2 regions of the Microbacterium sp. M4A5_1d genome follow, and region 2 is predicted to be linked to the other one. Evidence: predicted binding sites of a transcription regulator. Region 2 holds the regulator's gene; the other holds the start of a gene.
The links. The regulator LexA, encoded in region 2, represses DNA repair genes until DNA is damaged. The targets are predictions, from matches to a motif close to TCGAACANNTGTTCGA.
Positions count from the first base shown of each region.

Region 1 (7,772 bases), 370 kb from region 2:
CGCTGGTGGTTCCGGCTGTCATCGTGATCGGCGTCGTGCTGGCCGCCGTCTCGGCCGGGTTCGCGATCAGACGGTGGCTGCGCGCCTGAGGCCGAACCCCGCCGCGTCGCCCGCGCGTCGCCGTACCCCTAGACTGTAGGGCTGCGCCAGTGCACCAGGAAGGAGGCGCGTCATGCCGAAGGAACAGGGCGAGAAGCTCGTGGCGAGCAATAAGCGCGCCCGACACGACTACGCGATCGAGAAGACGTACGAGGCGGGTCTCGTGCTCACCGGCACCGAGGTGAAGTCGCTGCGGCAGGGCCGCGCGAACCTCACCGACGGCTACGCCTACATCGACAACGGTCAGGCCTACCTCGATGCCGTGCACATTCCGGAGTACTCGCAGGGTCACTGGACGAATCACGCGACCAAACGCACGCGAAAGCTGCTGCTCCACAAAGAGGAGATCATCAAGCTCTCGCACGCGGTCAGCGCCGGGGGGTACACCCTCGTACCGCTACGGCTGTACTTTTCGGACGGCCGGGCGAAGGTCGAGATTGCGGTCGCGAAGGGTAAGCGCGAGTTCGAGAAGCGACAGACCATCCGCGAGCGCGAGGACAAGCGCGAGGCGGAGCGGGCGATGCGCACCCGCAACCGACTCGGCGAGTAGCGGTATCCCGCTTCGCCGTCCGGTCGTCAACGGGCGCGGAAGCGCGCCTCGACCGCGGCGGTCACGTCGATCTCAGCGGGCCGGAGCTCGATGCCCCCGGACGACGCGTCGGCTGACATCGTCGCCGCTCGCGCGAACACCGGCGCGGCAGGCGGAGCATCGGCGCCGCTGAGGAGCCCGACATCGGCGATCTCGACAGGCTCGACCGTGCCGTGACCGAGCGCGGTCGCGTACGCCGAGGCGCGTGCCGCAGCGACGCCGACGGCGGAGGTCGCGACCTCGCGTTCGATCGTCGCCCGTGTCGCGGGGGAGAGCTGCCACTCGACGTTCGAGACGCGCATCCCTTCGTCGTCGGAGAGCAGAGACACCCATTCCGCGAGCGCGACGAAGTCGTCGAATGTGGCCACGAGGTCGATCGTCGCGTGGTGCACGGGTGCGAGCTGGTTCCCCTCGGGGTTCCACGGCCGGTCGGACCAGGTCGAGACGGACCCGCTCGACCAGCTCGAGACGACGCCCGCTCGTGTGAGCTCCTCGAGGCGCGTGCGCAGGGGTGCGATCGTCGCGGTCGCCCGGGAGACGACGGCGGTCCGTTGAGGACCGTCGGCGGAGGCGGCGGCGGAGACGATCGCGACCTCGGGCGAGACGCGTCGCTCGGCCTCGCCGCGGACGGAGATGAGGATGTCTGCCATGCTCCGACTCTAGGCGCGAAGGGTGGGAATGGCGTGGGGCGCCGATCGGTTGTAGTCTGTAGTGCTCGGGTGCTGCGGCATCCGGTTTGGTAAGTCCACAGTGTGACAGCGGCCCTTTGACCGAAGGCTCAAGGGGATGATCGGTTTCGACATCGCCTGTGTGTCGGCGAGAAGCGGGCCGAGGATGCAGGGTTATCTCGTTAACGATCTCTGCAAAACTATAAGTGCCGAATCCAAGCGCACTGACTTCGCCCTCGCTGCGTAAGCGAGCCCGATAGTCCGTCAGACCGTGTGTGATCCCGCCACGGACCCTGGCGTCATCTAGGGATCTTGCTGCGTGACGGCGTCCGGACGTCACGCGGGACTCTTCCCGGACTGGGCCCGTCGACTTATGTGTCTGTACTGAAAGTCGGGGCCGAGCAGAACGCCTTCACAGACTGCGCCCGGAGAAGACGCCGTATCTCAGCGATGGACGGGGGTTCGATTCCCCCCATCTCCACCACTGCCGCTGTCACGCTGCATAGCCCCCGATCCCCCTGGAAACAGGGGATCGGGGGCTTCTGCTATGTCGAGCCGACACCGTCGTGCGCTACGTTCGGGGCATGGCGTACTGGCGGGACAACGTGAGGACGTGGTCGGGATCGCGGCTGTGGCTGTTGATCGTCCAGATCGTGGTGGCCGCCGGCCTGCTCGCCATGAACGTCTGGTCCGTCGCGCGCGGTGACGGCGGTGCATTCACGATGGTGCTCGCGGTGCTGTTCGGCGTGCTGCTGGTGTTCTGGGTCGCGACACTGATCGGCGCCATCAGGGCCCGTCGTGACGGCGCTGCCGCACACGACGAGGGTCCCGAGTGATGCTGTCGGCGCAAGCGAAAGCCCCCGACCTCGGTTGAGGCGCAGGGGCTTTCGCTGATACGTGCGGTCTCAGGTCTTGTTGCGAATCGAACGCATGAGCCAGGCGATGACCGCGATGATGATCAGCGCGATGCCGATGAAGAGCAGGAACTTCACCGCTTCGACGAAGATTCCCGTAAACAGCAACGCGATGCCGATGATGATGAGGATGATCGCAAGTGCAGGCATGCCTCGATTGTGCACGTGGGTGCCGCCTCACCGCAGGTGCTTGACCTCGCGGGCCGCAGACTCTATGCGCGAGGCTACGGACGTGCGTCGGCAGCCGACTGTTCGGTGCCCTGGTGGAAACGCAGCGCGAGGACGTCACCCGAGGTGGCCCAGACCGACGAATGCCGGCTGACCCGGGTACCGGCGATGAGCCGGTATGTCACGAGCACCGTGTCCACGTCGAGGCGCTGGATGACCCACTCGTCCGTATGCGGAGTGTCGCGGGTCGCCTCCTCCAGGAGCTCGACGAGAAGGTCGGAGCGCGTCCATAGGCGGCCGGACCGGCCGATCTCGGTGAAGTCCGGGTGGATGAGCTCGCGGAGGCGGCGCGCGTCCTGCCGGACGGCACTGGTGAGCAGGTCGCGTTCGGCGTCGCGGATACGGCCCGCCAGATCGTCGGCGACACCGACGGCGTGAAGCTCTCCCATCAACGTCGCTCGATGACGACGAGGCCCTGCTTCACATCGGCGACCTGGGCATAGCCTTCGCCGAAGAAGTATGTGACGCCGTATCCGTCGCCGTCGATGTTCAGCGCGAACGCCGGATCTTCGGTGATGTAGACCCCGCCGTCGCCCTCTTCGCGGATCCAGCCTTCCGAAACAAGGGCGCGCTCGGCGTCTGAGGTCTCGGCGGCTGTCAGCGGTGCCCAGCCGAACTGGAGGATGTTCCCGCCAGGTTCGGCCGCGTTCGTCCAGGTGCAGGAGACGCCCGCGTCGATCTGCATCTCGCCGATCATGAACGGGCCCTGCTGGTACTCCCAGCCCTGCGACTGCAGCTCTTCGAGGCTGGCCTCTCGGATGATGTTCTCGCAGGTCGGGTCCGGGAGCGCCGGCTCCGAGGCGGTGGCCTCTGGCGTCGCGACGGGAGAGGAGGGGACGGCTTCCGGCGGCGCGGTCTCCGTCGGTTCGGGTGCGGAGCAGCCGGTCAGGAACGTCAGAGCCAGGGCCGAGCCGGTCGCCAGGACGAGGGATGCGTGCCGCCGGGTCATGCGCGACCGCCCTCGTGAGCGAGCATCTCGAGGAAGGTGTCGTGCAGGATGCCGTTGGTCGCGAGCGATGAGCGCGTCGACAGGGTCTCAGCGCCGTCGATGTCGGTGAAGCGTCCCCCTGCCTCGGTGACGATGGGCACGTGGGCGGCCAGGTCGTACTCCTTGACACCGAACTCGGCGACGAACTCGAGCCGTCCTTCGGCGAGGAGCATGTAGGGCCACGCGTCGCCGTAGCCACGATCGCGCCAGACTCGGCGCGAGAGTGCGAGGAGCTGTTCGCCCCGGCCGACTTCATCCCACTGGTGGATGCTCTGGAAGCTGATGCTCGCCTGCGCGAGGTCGTCGATCGACGAGACCGAGAGTGACCGCGGCGTCGTCTCGCCCGGGACGTTCGTCCACGCCCCGTGCCCTGTCGCGGCCCACCAGCGACGACCGATGGCCGGCTGACTGACGACGCCGACGCGAGGCGTGCCGTCCACGGACAGCGCGATCAGGGTCGCCCACATCGGGATGCCCTTGAGGTAGTTCGCGGTGCCGTCGATCGGGTCGATGATCCACTGGCGTCGTGCGTCGCCGGTGGCGCCATACTCCTCGCCCAGCACGCCGTCGTCCGGGCGCTCGGCGGCCAGCATGTCGCGGATGGCGCGTTCTGTGGCGAGGTCTGCCTCGGTGACGTGCGACGCGTCCGCTTTCAGGTGCACGTCGAGGTCGGCCGCGTCGAAACGGGCCATGCTCACCGCGTCGGCGGCGTCTGCCAACCGGAGTGCGAATGCCAGGTCGTCGGCCAGGGCGTCTGCAGAAGGCGCTGTCAGATCCGGTGTGGTGGGGGTCACGGCTCCAGGATACGACGCGCCGGGGGCCTCGATTGGCGCGACGACGCGAAGTGGGGTAACGTTTCTCCTCGGTTCGCTTCACTGCGAACAGCCTGCACCTCTAGCTCAATCGGCAGAGCAACTGACTCTTAATCAGTGGGTTCTGGGTTCGAGTCCCAGGGGGTGCACCAGCACGAAGGTCCTGCAACTCTCGCCAGTTGCGGGGCCTTCGTGTGTTGCCGTCAGGGCGCGGTCGAGCGCCTCAGAACGGCGGAGCGCTGCGAGCGGGCCGCGCGACAGCGACCGACCCGGTCGGTGCTGCGTGCAGGACGGAGTGCCGTCCGTCACCGCCGGGCGGTTCCGTGACGGTGAATGCGACGAGTGGTGGTGGTGCGTCTTCGCGGTAGATCCGCCCGGTGGGTGAGGTCCAGATCAGCCTTCCGCCCGCGAGTTGTCGCACGTGCCATCGGGTGTGGTGTTTGACGTCGTGGTGTCTCTTGCAGAGGTTGGCGAGGTTGCACACGTGGGTGGCACCGCCGTCGGATGCGGCGATGGTGTGGTCGAGTTCGCACCGGATCGTGGGTTGCCGGCATCCGGGGAACCGGCAGTGCCGGTCCCGGGCCCGCAGCAGCCTGACCATGGCGGCGGTGGGCCGGTAGCTGTCGCACTCGAGCACGGTTCCCGTGACCGGGTGGGTGAGCAACCGTTCCCAGGAGGTCGCGTTACCTGCGAGTTCGCGTGCGGTGGCGGCGTCGATGGGGGAGCGCCCCGCGAGGTCGGCCGGCCCGTCGTCCTGTCCCATGAGCGTCAGCGCGGACACGGCGACTTGCACGTGTGCCCGGATCGCCCCGAGCGTTCCGTCGCCGTCACCGGTGCCGGTCGGGTCGAGCGCCGGCGACGCAGCGAGGAGGAGGTCGGAGAACACGTCGGCGCGGACCTGGTCGATGGTGCGGGCATCGTCGACGAACGACGACCCGTCGCGGATTGTCGTGTCGGCGCCGGGCGCGCCGCCATTGGTGTCGGCTCGAGCGTCAGGCGCGTCAGCGTCAACGCCCGCCGCGTCAGCCTGGGCCCGCGCGTTGATGATCTCCCGCGCCTGACGAGTGAGCCGGTCCACGATCCCGTCCGCGATCACCGTCGGCAAGGTCGCGATCAAATCGGACATCCCATCCGGCCCGGGCTGCACCCACACGCACCGCCCCGCCGCTGCCTCCTCGTGCCGTTCGGTGAACGTCCGCGGGTGAATCCGCTCCGCGATCATCCGCAACGCGTCCCGCACCCGGTTCGGTGTCTCGCCCTCGCACCGCTCGATCGCGACGCGTTCGAACTCCGCCCGGCCCTCCACGGGCACGAGGCATCCGACCTCCTGAATCACCCGCACATGCCCACGCACGATGCGCCCGTCCTCCCACGCGGCCATCGTCAGCGGGAAGTTGTCGACCAGATCGCGCGCCTCGTCGATCCGCCGCTGCAGTGTCCGGTCGGTCGCGACGAACACCCCGGCCAGCTCCGCGGCGATCCCGCGCAACGCCATCTCGCGCGCCTTGACCTTCTCCGACGCGCCCACGGCCTGCTTCTCCGCGAGAACCCCCCGCCGCAGCGAGCACCCGAACCTCACGAATCTGCGCCAACCGCGCAGCATCCGCCGCGCCCTCGGCATCCGCGACCAGCACCGCCAGGGCATCGACGTCACCGTCGCTGCCCATCCCGCTGCCGAGTCGGCCGCCGAGTTCGTCATTCGAATGCATGTTCGAATACTGTCACGAACCCCCGACATCGGCCCGCCACTCTCCACAGGGGCCGGAATCTCGTCCCCGCGGCGGGGACCTGCACGGGCCATCGACGTCGGGGACGCTCGTAGGCTTGAGAACATGACCACGCCCGAGATCGTCATCGTCGCCGCCGCCCGCACGCCGCAGGGGCGCTTGCAGGGGAGTCTGTCGTCCGTTCCGGCCCCCGAGCTCGGTGGCGCCGCCATCGCCGGTGCTCTCGCGGCATCAGGCGTCGCCGCCACTGCGGTCGACGCCGTCATCATGGGGCAGGTCCTCCCCGCGGGCAATGGACAGAATCCGGCTCGGCAGGCCGCGCTCGCGGGCGGCATCGGCTGGGACGTCCCGGCCTCGAGCGTCAACAAGGTCTGCCTCTCCGGCCTCACGGCGATCATCGACGCCGCGCGCATGATCGCGCTCGGCGACGCCGAGGTCGTGGTAGCCGGCGGCATGGAATCGATGAGCCGGGCGCCCCACCTCCTCCCGGGCTCGCGTTCGGGCTGGTCCTATGGATCGATCGAGGTGCTCGACCACACCGCCTTCGACGGGCTCACCGATGCGTACGACCGCGAGAGCATGGGCGCCTCGACCGAGCGCCTCAACCCTCGGTTCGCTGTGTCCAGGCAGGACCAGGATGCCGCTGCCGCGCGCTCTCATCAGCGTGCTGCGGCAGCCCGCGACGCAGGCCGCTTCGCGGCTGAGATCGCCCCGGTGGCGGTGCCGCAGCGTCGGGGCGAGCCTCTCATCGTCGATACCGATGAGGGCATCCGTGCCGATACGACCGTCGACACCCTCGGTGGGCTGCGTCCCGCCTTCGCGAAGGACGGCTCGATCACCGCCGGCAATGCCTCTCAGATCTCAGATGGCGCAGCGGCGGTCGTGTTGACGACGCGCGAGTGCGCCGAGCGGGAGGGATGGTCGGTGATGGCCGTCGTCGGCGCCAACGGCCAGGTCGCCGGTCCCGACAACTCGCTCCACGAGCAGCCGGCCGCCGCGATCGAGCGGGCGCTGGCCAAGCAGGGTATGTCGGTCTCGGAGCTCGATCTCGTCGAGATCAACGAGGCGTTCGGCGCCGTCGTGGCAGCATCGGTGCGCCGGCTCGGTGTCTCTGCTGACATCGTCAACATCGACGGCGGCGGCATCGCGCTCGGGCACCCCATCGGCGCTTCCGGAGCACGGCTCGTCGTCCATCTCGCCCATGAGCTCGCGCGCCGCGGAGCCGGCGCAGCGGCCGCGGGTCTGTGCGGCGGCGGCGGTCAGGGCGAAGCGCTCATCCTGACGCGCTGAGCCCGCCTCGACCCGGGGTCAGCGCCGGCCGCGCTTGACCCGCTCCGCGAAGAGCTTGTCGCGGTCGACGTTCGAGTCGTCCGCCACGAGCCGCCCACGAGCACCGCGGTAGCTGTCGACGACGGCGCCGATCGCCAGCGCCATCGTGATGCCCCAGCTGAGCCATGCCAGGGCGGTGCGCCACGTGAACGGCTCGTCGCTGCGGGCCGAGCGGAGGAGCGTCACGCCACCGGTGATCGCGGAGAGGAGGCCGGTGCCGAAAAGGTACTTGCGCATACCACAAACGTAGCCGCCCGCAGGGGGCGCTGGGCGCGCGGGTAGGCTGGGATCACCGCCGATCGCAGCCTGGAGGCATGCATGAGCACCGCTGATTTCGTCGTCGTCGCCAACCGGCTTCCGGTTGACCGGAACACGGACGGTGGTGGGGACGGAGAATGGCGCCGTTCGCCGGGAGGGC
Region 1 is NZ_JBKFAD010000001.1:511,840-519,611, reverse strand. It holds gene ftsX (permease-like cell division protein FtsX) at 1-89, shown strand, start outside; gene smpB (SsrA-binding protein SmpB) at 173-649, shown strand; gene ACLBWJ_RS02480 (SIMPL domain-containing protein) at 676-1,338, opposite strand; RNA gene ssrA (transfer-messenger RNA) at 1,471-1,840, shown strand; gene ACLBWJ_RS02470 (hypothetical protein) at 1,941-2,192, shown strand; gene ACLBWJ_RS02465 (hypothetical protein) at 2,262-2,420, opposite strand; gene ACLBWJ_RS02460 (nuclear transport factor 2 family protein) at 2,495-2,887, opposite strand; gene ACLBWJ_RS02455 (hypothetical protein) at 2,887-3,447, opposite strand; gene ACLBWJ_RS02450 (inositol monophosphatase family protein) at 3,444-4,280, opposite strand; tRNA gene ACLBWJ_RS02445 (tRNA-Lys) at 4,375-4,450, shown strand; gene ACLBWJ_RS02440 (DUF222 domain-containing protein) at 4,522-5,826, opposite strand; gene ACLBWJ_RS02435 (acetyl-CoA C-acyltransferase) at 6,131-7,315, shown strand; gene ACLBWJ_RS02430 (hypothetical protein) at 7,334-7,591, opposite strand; gene ACLBWJ_RS02425 (alpha,alpha-trehalose-phosphate synthase (UDP-forming)) at 7,673-7,772, shown strand, end outside.
Region 1: a site for LexA is predicted at 5,998-6,013, ahead of ACLBWJ_RS02440 (DUF222 domain-containing protein). Genes of this name have one in related genera too.

Region 2 (7,772 bases):
TGTCGTGCGGCACCGGGGTCGCGGCATCCGCTCTGGCCGTGCGTCACTGGGCCGGGGCTGCGGCACCCGACCGCTGGACCGTCGACGTGCCGGGCGGAACGCTGGGCGTGCGCATCGTGCGGCAGGCCGATGGCGAGCACGTGCTGCTCTCGGGCCCCGCGACGCTGGTCTTCTCGGGGCAGGTCACCCTCGCCGACTGATCCGAGCGCCGCGGCATCCGGACGTCCGGCCGCCGGTCAGGGCAGTTCGATCGCGCCCGTCGGGGGAGTGCCGTGCCGGCGCACCCGAAGCACGCGGAAACCGCGTCCGGTCGCGGCGCGCGAGACGCCGTAGCCGTCGTCGAACGTCGCGGCCAGCCAGCGCTGGAGGGAATCCGAACCGAGGTTGCGCTGCACGACGAGCCACGCGTCGCTTCGTTCAGCCAGACGGGGTATCCAGCGCTGCAGCATCCCGTGGAGCTCGTTCTTGCCCACGCGGATCGGCGGGTTGGAGCGGATGGTCCGGAATACGACGTCGTCGGGAACATCGTCGGGCAGGACGGCGTTGACGTTACCGAGTCCCAGATCAGCGGCGTTGCGTCGCACCAGGTCGAGAGCCCGTTCGTTGACATCGACGGCCCACACCGTGGCGTGAGGCGACTCCAGAGCCAGCGACAGCGAGATCGGCCCCCAGCCGCAGCCGAGGTCGAGGAAATCCCCACCGGACGGTGCCGGCGGAGTATTGGCCAGAAGAACCCCTGTACCCGAATCCACGTGGTCAGGGCTGAACACCCCGCCCGCGGTCGTGACCTCGACGGCGTGACCCGCGAGGGTCACGCGGATACGGCGGAGGTTCTGTTCGCTGGACGGGGACGCGCTGAAGTAGTGATCGCTCCCCATGCATCCGAGCGTATCGGAGCCGGACGTACCGGCGGGAGACTAGAATTCACGGATGCCCGGGCACGGGCATCCCGGGAAGAGAGTTATGACGCATATCACCACCCCCGACGGCGACGGCGACATCGCGGTGGACCCGGTCGATCGCGTGCTCGCGAGCGCGGAGACGCGCTCGTCGATCCGCGTCTTCGGCGGCGCGCAGGCGCTGCAGGATGAGTCGACGGTGTCGTACGGAGACACCGACGGCGACCAGTGGGATCGCGAGGAGCGCGCGGCGCTGCGCCGTGTCCCTGGCCTGTCCACAGAGCTCGAGGACGTCACCGAAGTCGAGTACCGACAGCTGCGACTCGAGAACGTCGTGCTCGTCGGCGTGTATCCCCAGGGGTCGCACGAGGACGCGGAGAACTCGCTGCGCGAGCTCGCGGCCCTGGCCGAGACCGCCGGTGCGGTCGTGCTCGACGGCGTTCTGCAGCGCCGACCGCATCCCGACCCCGCCACCTACATCGGACGCGGCAAGGCCGCCGAGCTGCGCGACCTCGTCGCCGCGGTCGGCGCCGACACCGTGATCGCCGACACCGAATTGGCGCCGAGCCAGCGGCGCGCCCTCGAGGATGTTGCGAAGGTCAAGGTCATCGACCGCACGACCGTCATCCTCGACATCTTCAGCCAGCACGCGAAGAGCCGTGAGGGCAAGGCCCAGGTCGAGCTCGCGCAGCTCGAGTACCTCCTGCCGCGTCTGCGCGGGTGGGGCGAGTCGATGAGCCGCCAGGCCGGTGGCCAGGTCGGCGCGGGCGGTGCGGGCATGGGCTCGCGCGGTCCCGGTGAGACGAAGATCGAGCTCGACCGGCGCCGCATCCGCACCCGCATGGCGCAGCTGCGCAAGCAGATCCGGGAGTTCGCGCCGTCGCGCGAGGCGAAGCGGGCCGAGCGTCGGCGCAACACGATCCCCTCGGTGGCGATCGCCGGTTACACCAACGCCGGCAAGTCCAGCCTGCTGAACCGGCTGACGAGCGCGGGTGTCCTGGTCGAGAACGCTCTGTTCGCGACGCTGGATGCCACGGTGCGTCGGGCCGAGGCCGCCGACGGGCGCGTGTTCACGCTCACCGACACCGTCGGCTTCGTCCGCAATCTCCCGCACCAGCTCGTCGAGGCGTTCCGGTCCACGCTCGAGGAGGTCTCGGGCGCGGACGTCATCGTCCACGTCGTCGACGGCTCGCATCCCGACCCCGCCGCGCAGCTCGCGACCGTCCGCGACGTGATGGGCGACGTGGGCGCTCGCGCCACCCGCGAGCTCGTCGTCTTCAACAAGGCCGACCTCGTCGACGACGATGCGCGGCTGCTGCTGCGCGGGCTCGAGCCGACGGCCCACTTCGTGTCGTCGCGCACGGGTGAGGGCATCGACGAGTTGCGCGCCGCGATCGAGGATGCGCTGCCGCTGCCGGCGGTGGAGGTGCGCGCTCTCGTGCCGTACGACCGTGGCGACCTGATCTCGGCCGTGCACGAGAGCGGCCACATCGTCGCCACCTCGCACGAGGAGGACGGCACGGCCGTGCACGCGCACGTCTCCGAGCGTCTCGCGGCTGAGCTCGCGCCCTACGCCGTCTGAGCCCGCGGTCGGCGATACACCTGCAGGCTCGGCGGTGCTGGTGAGCCCGCCGCGGATGCGGAAGGCCTCACCAGCATCGCCGGCCTGACAGGCGTATCAGCGCCAGGCGGTCGCCGGGCTCAGTCGAGCTCGATCGGCGCGACGCCGGGCGTGTCGAAACCGAACACCTGACCGAGGAACGCCAGCTCGCTCTCCAGAGCGTTCACGATCGTCTCGGTCCGTCGGAACCCGTGCCCCTCGCCCGCGTACAGGACATAGGCGTGGTGCACGCCCTGCGCGACGAGTGCGTCGCGGATGGCCTCGGCCTGCGCCGGCGGCACGACGGCGTCCTCGTCGCCCTGGAGAAGCAGCAGCGGCACGCGGAAACCCTCGGCGTGGCTCAGCGGCGAGCGCTCGATGTACACGTGCTCCGCTTCGGGAAGGGGACCGATCAGGCCGTCGAGGTAGCGCGCCTCGAAGTCGTGGGTCTCGGCCGCGAGGGCGCGGGCATCGCCGACGCCGTAGCGCGAGACGCCCGCGCCGAACACGTCCGTGCCGACGAGCGCCGCCAACACGGTCCAGCCACCGGCCGACCCGCCCTCGATCGCGAGCCGTGACGCATCGGCGAGTCCGTCGGCGGCGAGGCCGCGTGCCGCCGCCGCGACATCATCGACGTCGACGACGCCCCACTGGCCCTTCAGCCGTTCACGGTACGACCGGCCGTACCCGGTCGACCCGCCGTAGTTCACGTCGAGCACGCCGATGCCTCGGCTGGTGAAGTAGGCCGCCTTGGCGTCGGCGGTGCCGCCCACGTGCGACGTCGGCCCGCCGTGCACCCAGACGAGGTACGGCGGCAGCTCGTCGGTCGGCGCCGTGACATCGGGGTTCGTCGGCGGATAGGCGAAGGCGTGCACCGGGCCGTAGGGACCCTCGGTGGTGATCTGACGGGCATGGGGGATCCATGCCTCGTCGATATCGGGGGTACCGCCGCGCACCGCTGTCGTCTCGCCGCTGTCGAGATCGACCAGCCAGAGCCCGCTCGCCCCGGGCATGGCGCCGCTCACGAGGGCGCGGCTGCCGCGGACGTCCTCGATCTGCAGTCGAGCGGTGGCGGGGAAGGGGAGCGGGATCGCGCCGCCGTCGCGGTCGACGATCACGAGCTGGTCCGAGCCGTGCGTGCGGACGGCCACGACGCGGCCGTCGTCGAGCGGCGCGTACCACCGGGTGCCGAGGACCCACAGGCCACCGCCCGTGTCGGCGTCGGCGGGGGAGACCGCGACGGGTGCCGCGCCGGTCGCGGGGTCGACGCGATGGAGGTTCCAGCGCCCCGTCGGCTCGTCGAGCAGCAACAGCTGGCCGTCCGATGTCCATTCCGGCTGCAGCGCGGCCGTGCTGCCGCCGGCCAGCTCACGGACACGATCCGGGGCGTCGAGCTCGATGACACGGATGCGGGTGCGGTCCCAGGGCATGTCCGGGTGATCCCACGCCACCCACGCGAGCTGTGATCCGTCGGGTGACAGCGCAGGCTGAGCCACGAAGTCGCTGCCCCCGGCGAGCTCCGTCACTCCCGCTTCGTCGCCGCTCGCGGCGTTCTCATCGCTGCTCGCGCCGTCGATCCGCACGATGTGTCGTTCGGGAGTGCGCCCCGGGCGCTCGCGCTCGCGCACCGCGAGAAGCGCGCCGTGCTGCCAGCGGAGACCGCCGTAGTGGGTGCCGCTCTCCTCTGGGGTGAGCGCCTCGGGCTCGCCGCCCGGGCGGAGGCGTCGAATGCGCTGGTCCGACTTGTCGACGAAGAACAGCTCGCCGTCGTCGGACGCCGTCCAGGCGCCGCCGCCATACTCGTGCACACGCGATCGCGCGTTCCCGGGCGCGGGGAGGACGACCTCCACAGAATCGTCGCGGCGGCGGCGCATGACGGCGACGCGACCGGCCTCATCGGGAAGGGATTCGCCCCACCAGATCTCATCCCCGACGAAGCGCGCGCCGTCGAGGCGCAACGAGGACGCGCTGGCCCACGAGGCGGTCAGGGGGGAGGGCCAAGAACCGTACGGGAGTTGCTGCTGCGACATACCGCCACGCTACGCGAGCGGATCCGGGTCGTGCCGGACGACGGGAGGGGATGCCGCCGAGTCGCGGCATCCCCTCCCGCAGTTCCGTCGGTGCGGCGAGGTCAGACCGTGCGGAGGACGGCGACGACCTTGCCGAGGATGGTGGCGTCATCGCCGAGGATCGGCTCGAACGCCGAGTTGCGGGGGAGGAGCCAGGTGTGGCCGTCGCGCTGACGGAGCGTCTTGACGGTGGCCTCGCCGTCGAGCATGGCCGCGACGATCTCGCCGTTGTCGGCGGTCGCCTGTGCCCGCACGACGACCCAGTCGCCGTCGCAGATGGCGGCGTCGATCATGGAGTCGCCGACGACCTTGAGCATGAACAGCTCGCCCTTGCCGACGAGCTGACGCGGCAGGGGGAAGATCTCCTCGACCTGCTGGTCGGCGGTGATCGGGACGCCCGCCGCGATGCGGCCCACGAGCGGCACGAGGGCGGCGTCGCCGAGGGCGGGCGCGGCGTCGGCGGGGTTCTCGCCGGCCGTGCCGGGGAGGTCGATGAGGACCTCCATCGCGCGGGTCTTGCCGGGGTCGCGGCGGAGGTATCCGCTCAGCTCGAGCTGGTTCAGCTGGTGGGTGACGCTCGACAGCGACTTGAGGCCGACGGCGTCGCCGATCTCGCGCATGCTCGGCGGGTAGCCGTTGCGGGCGATCGCGTGCTGGATCACCTCGAGGATCGCGAGCTGCTTATCGCTCAGATTCTTGCGTCGTCGCGTCTGCGGCTTCTCGCTCATACCGCCGGTCTCCTGTCGTCGCGCCCCGTCCCCGACCCGATGTCGGAGGTTCGTGGTGGGCTCTCGCTGTCGAAAAGGTAGCCCGATCCGACAGCGACATCACGGAACGCTCCGCGTGTCTCTTCGATCGGTCTCCGATTTCGGTGGGTGGTTGACACCACACAATATCGAAGATACGTTCGGAACCGAAGTTCGCACCCGCCTCTCCCGGCCGAGAGGCGGGAGCGAATCTTCCTACCGCTCCCGAGGAGATGTCATGATCACGATCGATGCCCGCTTCGCACCGGCCCCCCGCACCCGTCTGCGCCTGACGCGCCGTGGACGTCGCGTCATCGCAGCGATCGCCGCACTTCCCGCCGTCGTCGCCGTCACCGCTGCCGTGCTCTCCGGCGGGGGAGCACTCGCCTCCAACGAGGCGGGCGCGCCCGAGGGGTCGTTCACGACGGTGACCGTCATGTCGGGCGAATCGCTCTGGTCGATCGCTGAAGAGGTGGCGCCGGCCGCCGACCCCCGTGACGTCGTCGACGCCATCATCCGGCTGAACGCCCTCGGCTCTGGTCAGCTCGAGGCAGGCCAGACACTCGCCATCCCCGCCGAGTACGACGCCGCGAGCTGAAGCCCGCCGTCTTCGGCGCAGAAGCTGGGGTGCGGCCACGCCGGACTCGGACGCGGCCTAGCATGGGTGGGATGAGCCCGAGTCTGGATGATCTGCCCCTCAGAGACGATCTGCGAGGCCTCACCCCGTACGGCGCCGCGCAGGCGCCGCTTCCGGTCGCGCTGAACGTCAACGAGAACACGCATCCCGTTCCCGAAGAGGTCGCAGACGACATCCTGGATGCCGTCGCCCGTGCCCTGCGCGACGTCAACCGCTATCCCGACCGCGAGTTCACGCACCTCCGCGAGTCCTTCGCCGAGTACCTCGGTCACGGCCTCACCCCCGATCGCATCTGGGCCGCGAACGGATCGAACGAGGTGCTGCAGCACCTGCTCCAGGCCTTCGGCGGCCCGGGGCGCACCGCCATGGGCTTCGGCCCCACGTACTCGATGTACCCGCTGCTGACGCGAGCCACCGGCGCGCAGTACGTCGCGGGCACGCGCGGCCCCGACTTCACGCTCGACCCGGCCTCCGCCGCGGCACAAGTCTCCGAACTACGCCCCGACGTCGTCTTCCTCTGCGCGCCCAACAACCCGACCGGCACGCCGCTCGGTCTCGACGTCATCGAGGCGGTGTACGACGCCACCGACGGAATCGTGATCGTCGACGAGGCCTATCAGGAGTTCGCGCCGCGCGAGAGCCCCTCCGCGCTGACGCTGCTCGGCGAGCGGGAGCGCCTGGTCGTCTCGCGCACGATGAGCAAGGCGTTCGCCTTCGCCGGTGCGCGCGTCGGCTATCTCGCCGCCGACGCGACCCTCATCGACGCTCTGCGTCTTGTCCGCCTGCCGTACCACCTCAGCGCCCTCACGCAGGCGGCCGCGACAGCCGCGCTGTCGCACTCGTCGACGATGCTCCGGATGGTGGACGAGATCGTCGCGCAGCGCGATCGGATGTCGGCGACGCTCGATGCCCTCGGGTACCACGCCTACGAGAGCTGGACGAACTTCGTCCTGTTCGACGGGGTCGACGACCCGCGCGCCACCTGGCAGGCGCTCTACGATCGCGGCATCCTCGTCCGCGACGTCGGCATCCCGCACAGCCTGCGCGTCAGTGCCGGTACGGAAGACGAGACGACCGCGTTCCTCGAAGCACTGGCGTCGATAGACTCGGAGGCATGACCAGCCCCCGAACGGCCAGCATCCGTCGTGCCACGAGCGAGTCGAGTGTCGAACTCGAGCTCGACCTCGACGGGACCGGGATCAGCACGATCGAGACGACCGTGCCGTTCTTCGATCATCTGCTGACGGCGTTCGCGAAGCACTCGCTCACCGACCTGACTGTACGCGCGACGGGCGACACGCACATCGACGCGCACCACACGGTCGAGGATGTCGCGATCGTGCTCGGGCAGGCGCTGCGCTCTGCGCTGGGCGACAAGTCGGGCATCTCCCGCTACGGCGATGCGCTCGTGCCCCTCGACGAGGCGCTCGCGCAGGCTGTCGTCGACATCTCCGGGCGTCCCTACCTCGTGCACACGGGAGAGCCCGAGGGATACGAGTACCACCTCATCGGCGGGCACTTCACGGGGTCGCTCGTGCGGCACACGTTCGAGGCGATCGCGTTCAACGCCGGCCTGACGATGCACGTCCGCGTGCTCGGCGGACGCGACCCGCACCACATCGCCGAGGCGGAGTACAAGGCCTTCGCCCGTGCCTTCCGGCAGGCCAAGGCGCTCGATCCGCTCGTGCACGGCATCCCCAGCACGAAGGGCGCCCTATGACCGAGGGCGACACGACCGGACGCGCGCCGCTCGTCGCCGTCCTCGATTACGGCTCGGGCAACATCCACTCGGCCGTAAAGGCACTCTCCGCCGCGGGTGCG
Region 2 is NZ_JBKFAD010000001.1:880,139-887,910, reverse strand. It holds gene dapF (diaminopimelate epimerase) at 1-200, shown strand, start outside; gene ACLBWJ_RS04295 (class I SAM-dependent methyltransferase) at 237-878, opposite strand; gene hflX (GTPase HflX) at 1,153-2,481, shown strand; gene ACLBWJ_RS04285 (prolyl oligopeptidase family serine peptidase) at 2,601-4,529, opposite strand; gene lexA (transcriptional repressor LexA) at 4,631-5,296, opposite strand; gene ACLBWJ_RS04275 (LysM peptidoglycan-binding domain-containing protein) at 5,553-5,912, shown strand; gene ACLBWJ_RS04270 (histidinol-phosphate transaminase) at 5,984-7,069, shown strand; gene hisB (imidazoleglycerol-phosphate dehydratase HisB) at 7,066-7,671, shown strand; gene hisH (imidazole glycerol phosphate synthase subunit HisH) at 7,668-7,772, shown strand, end outside.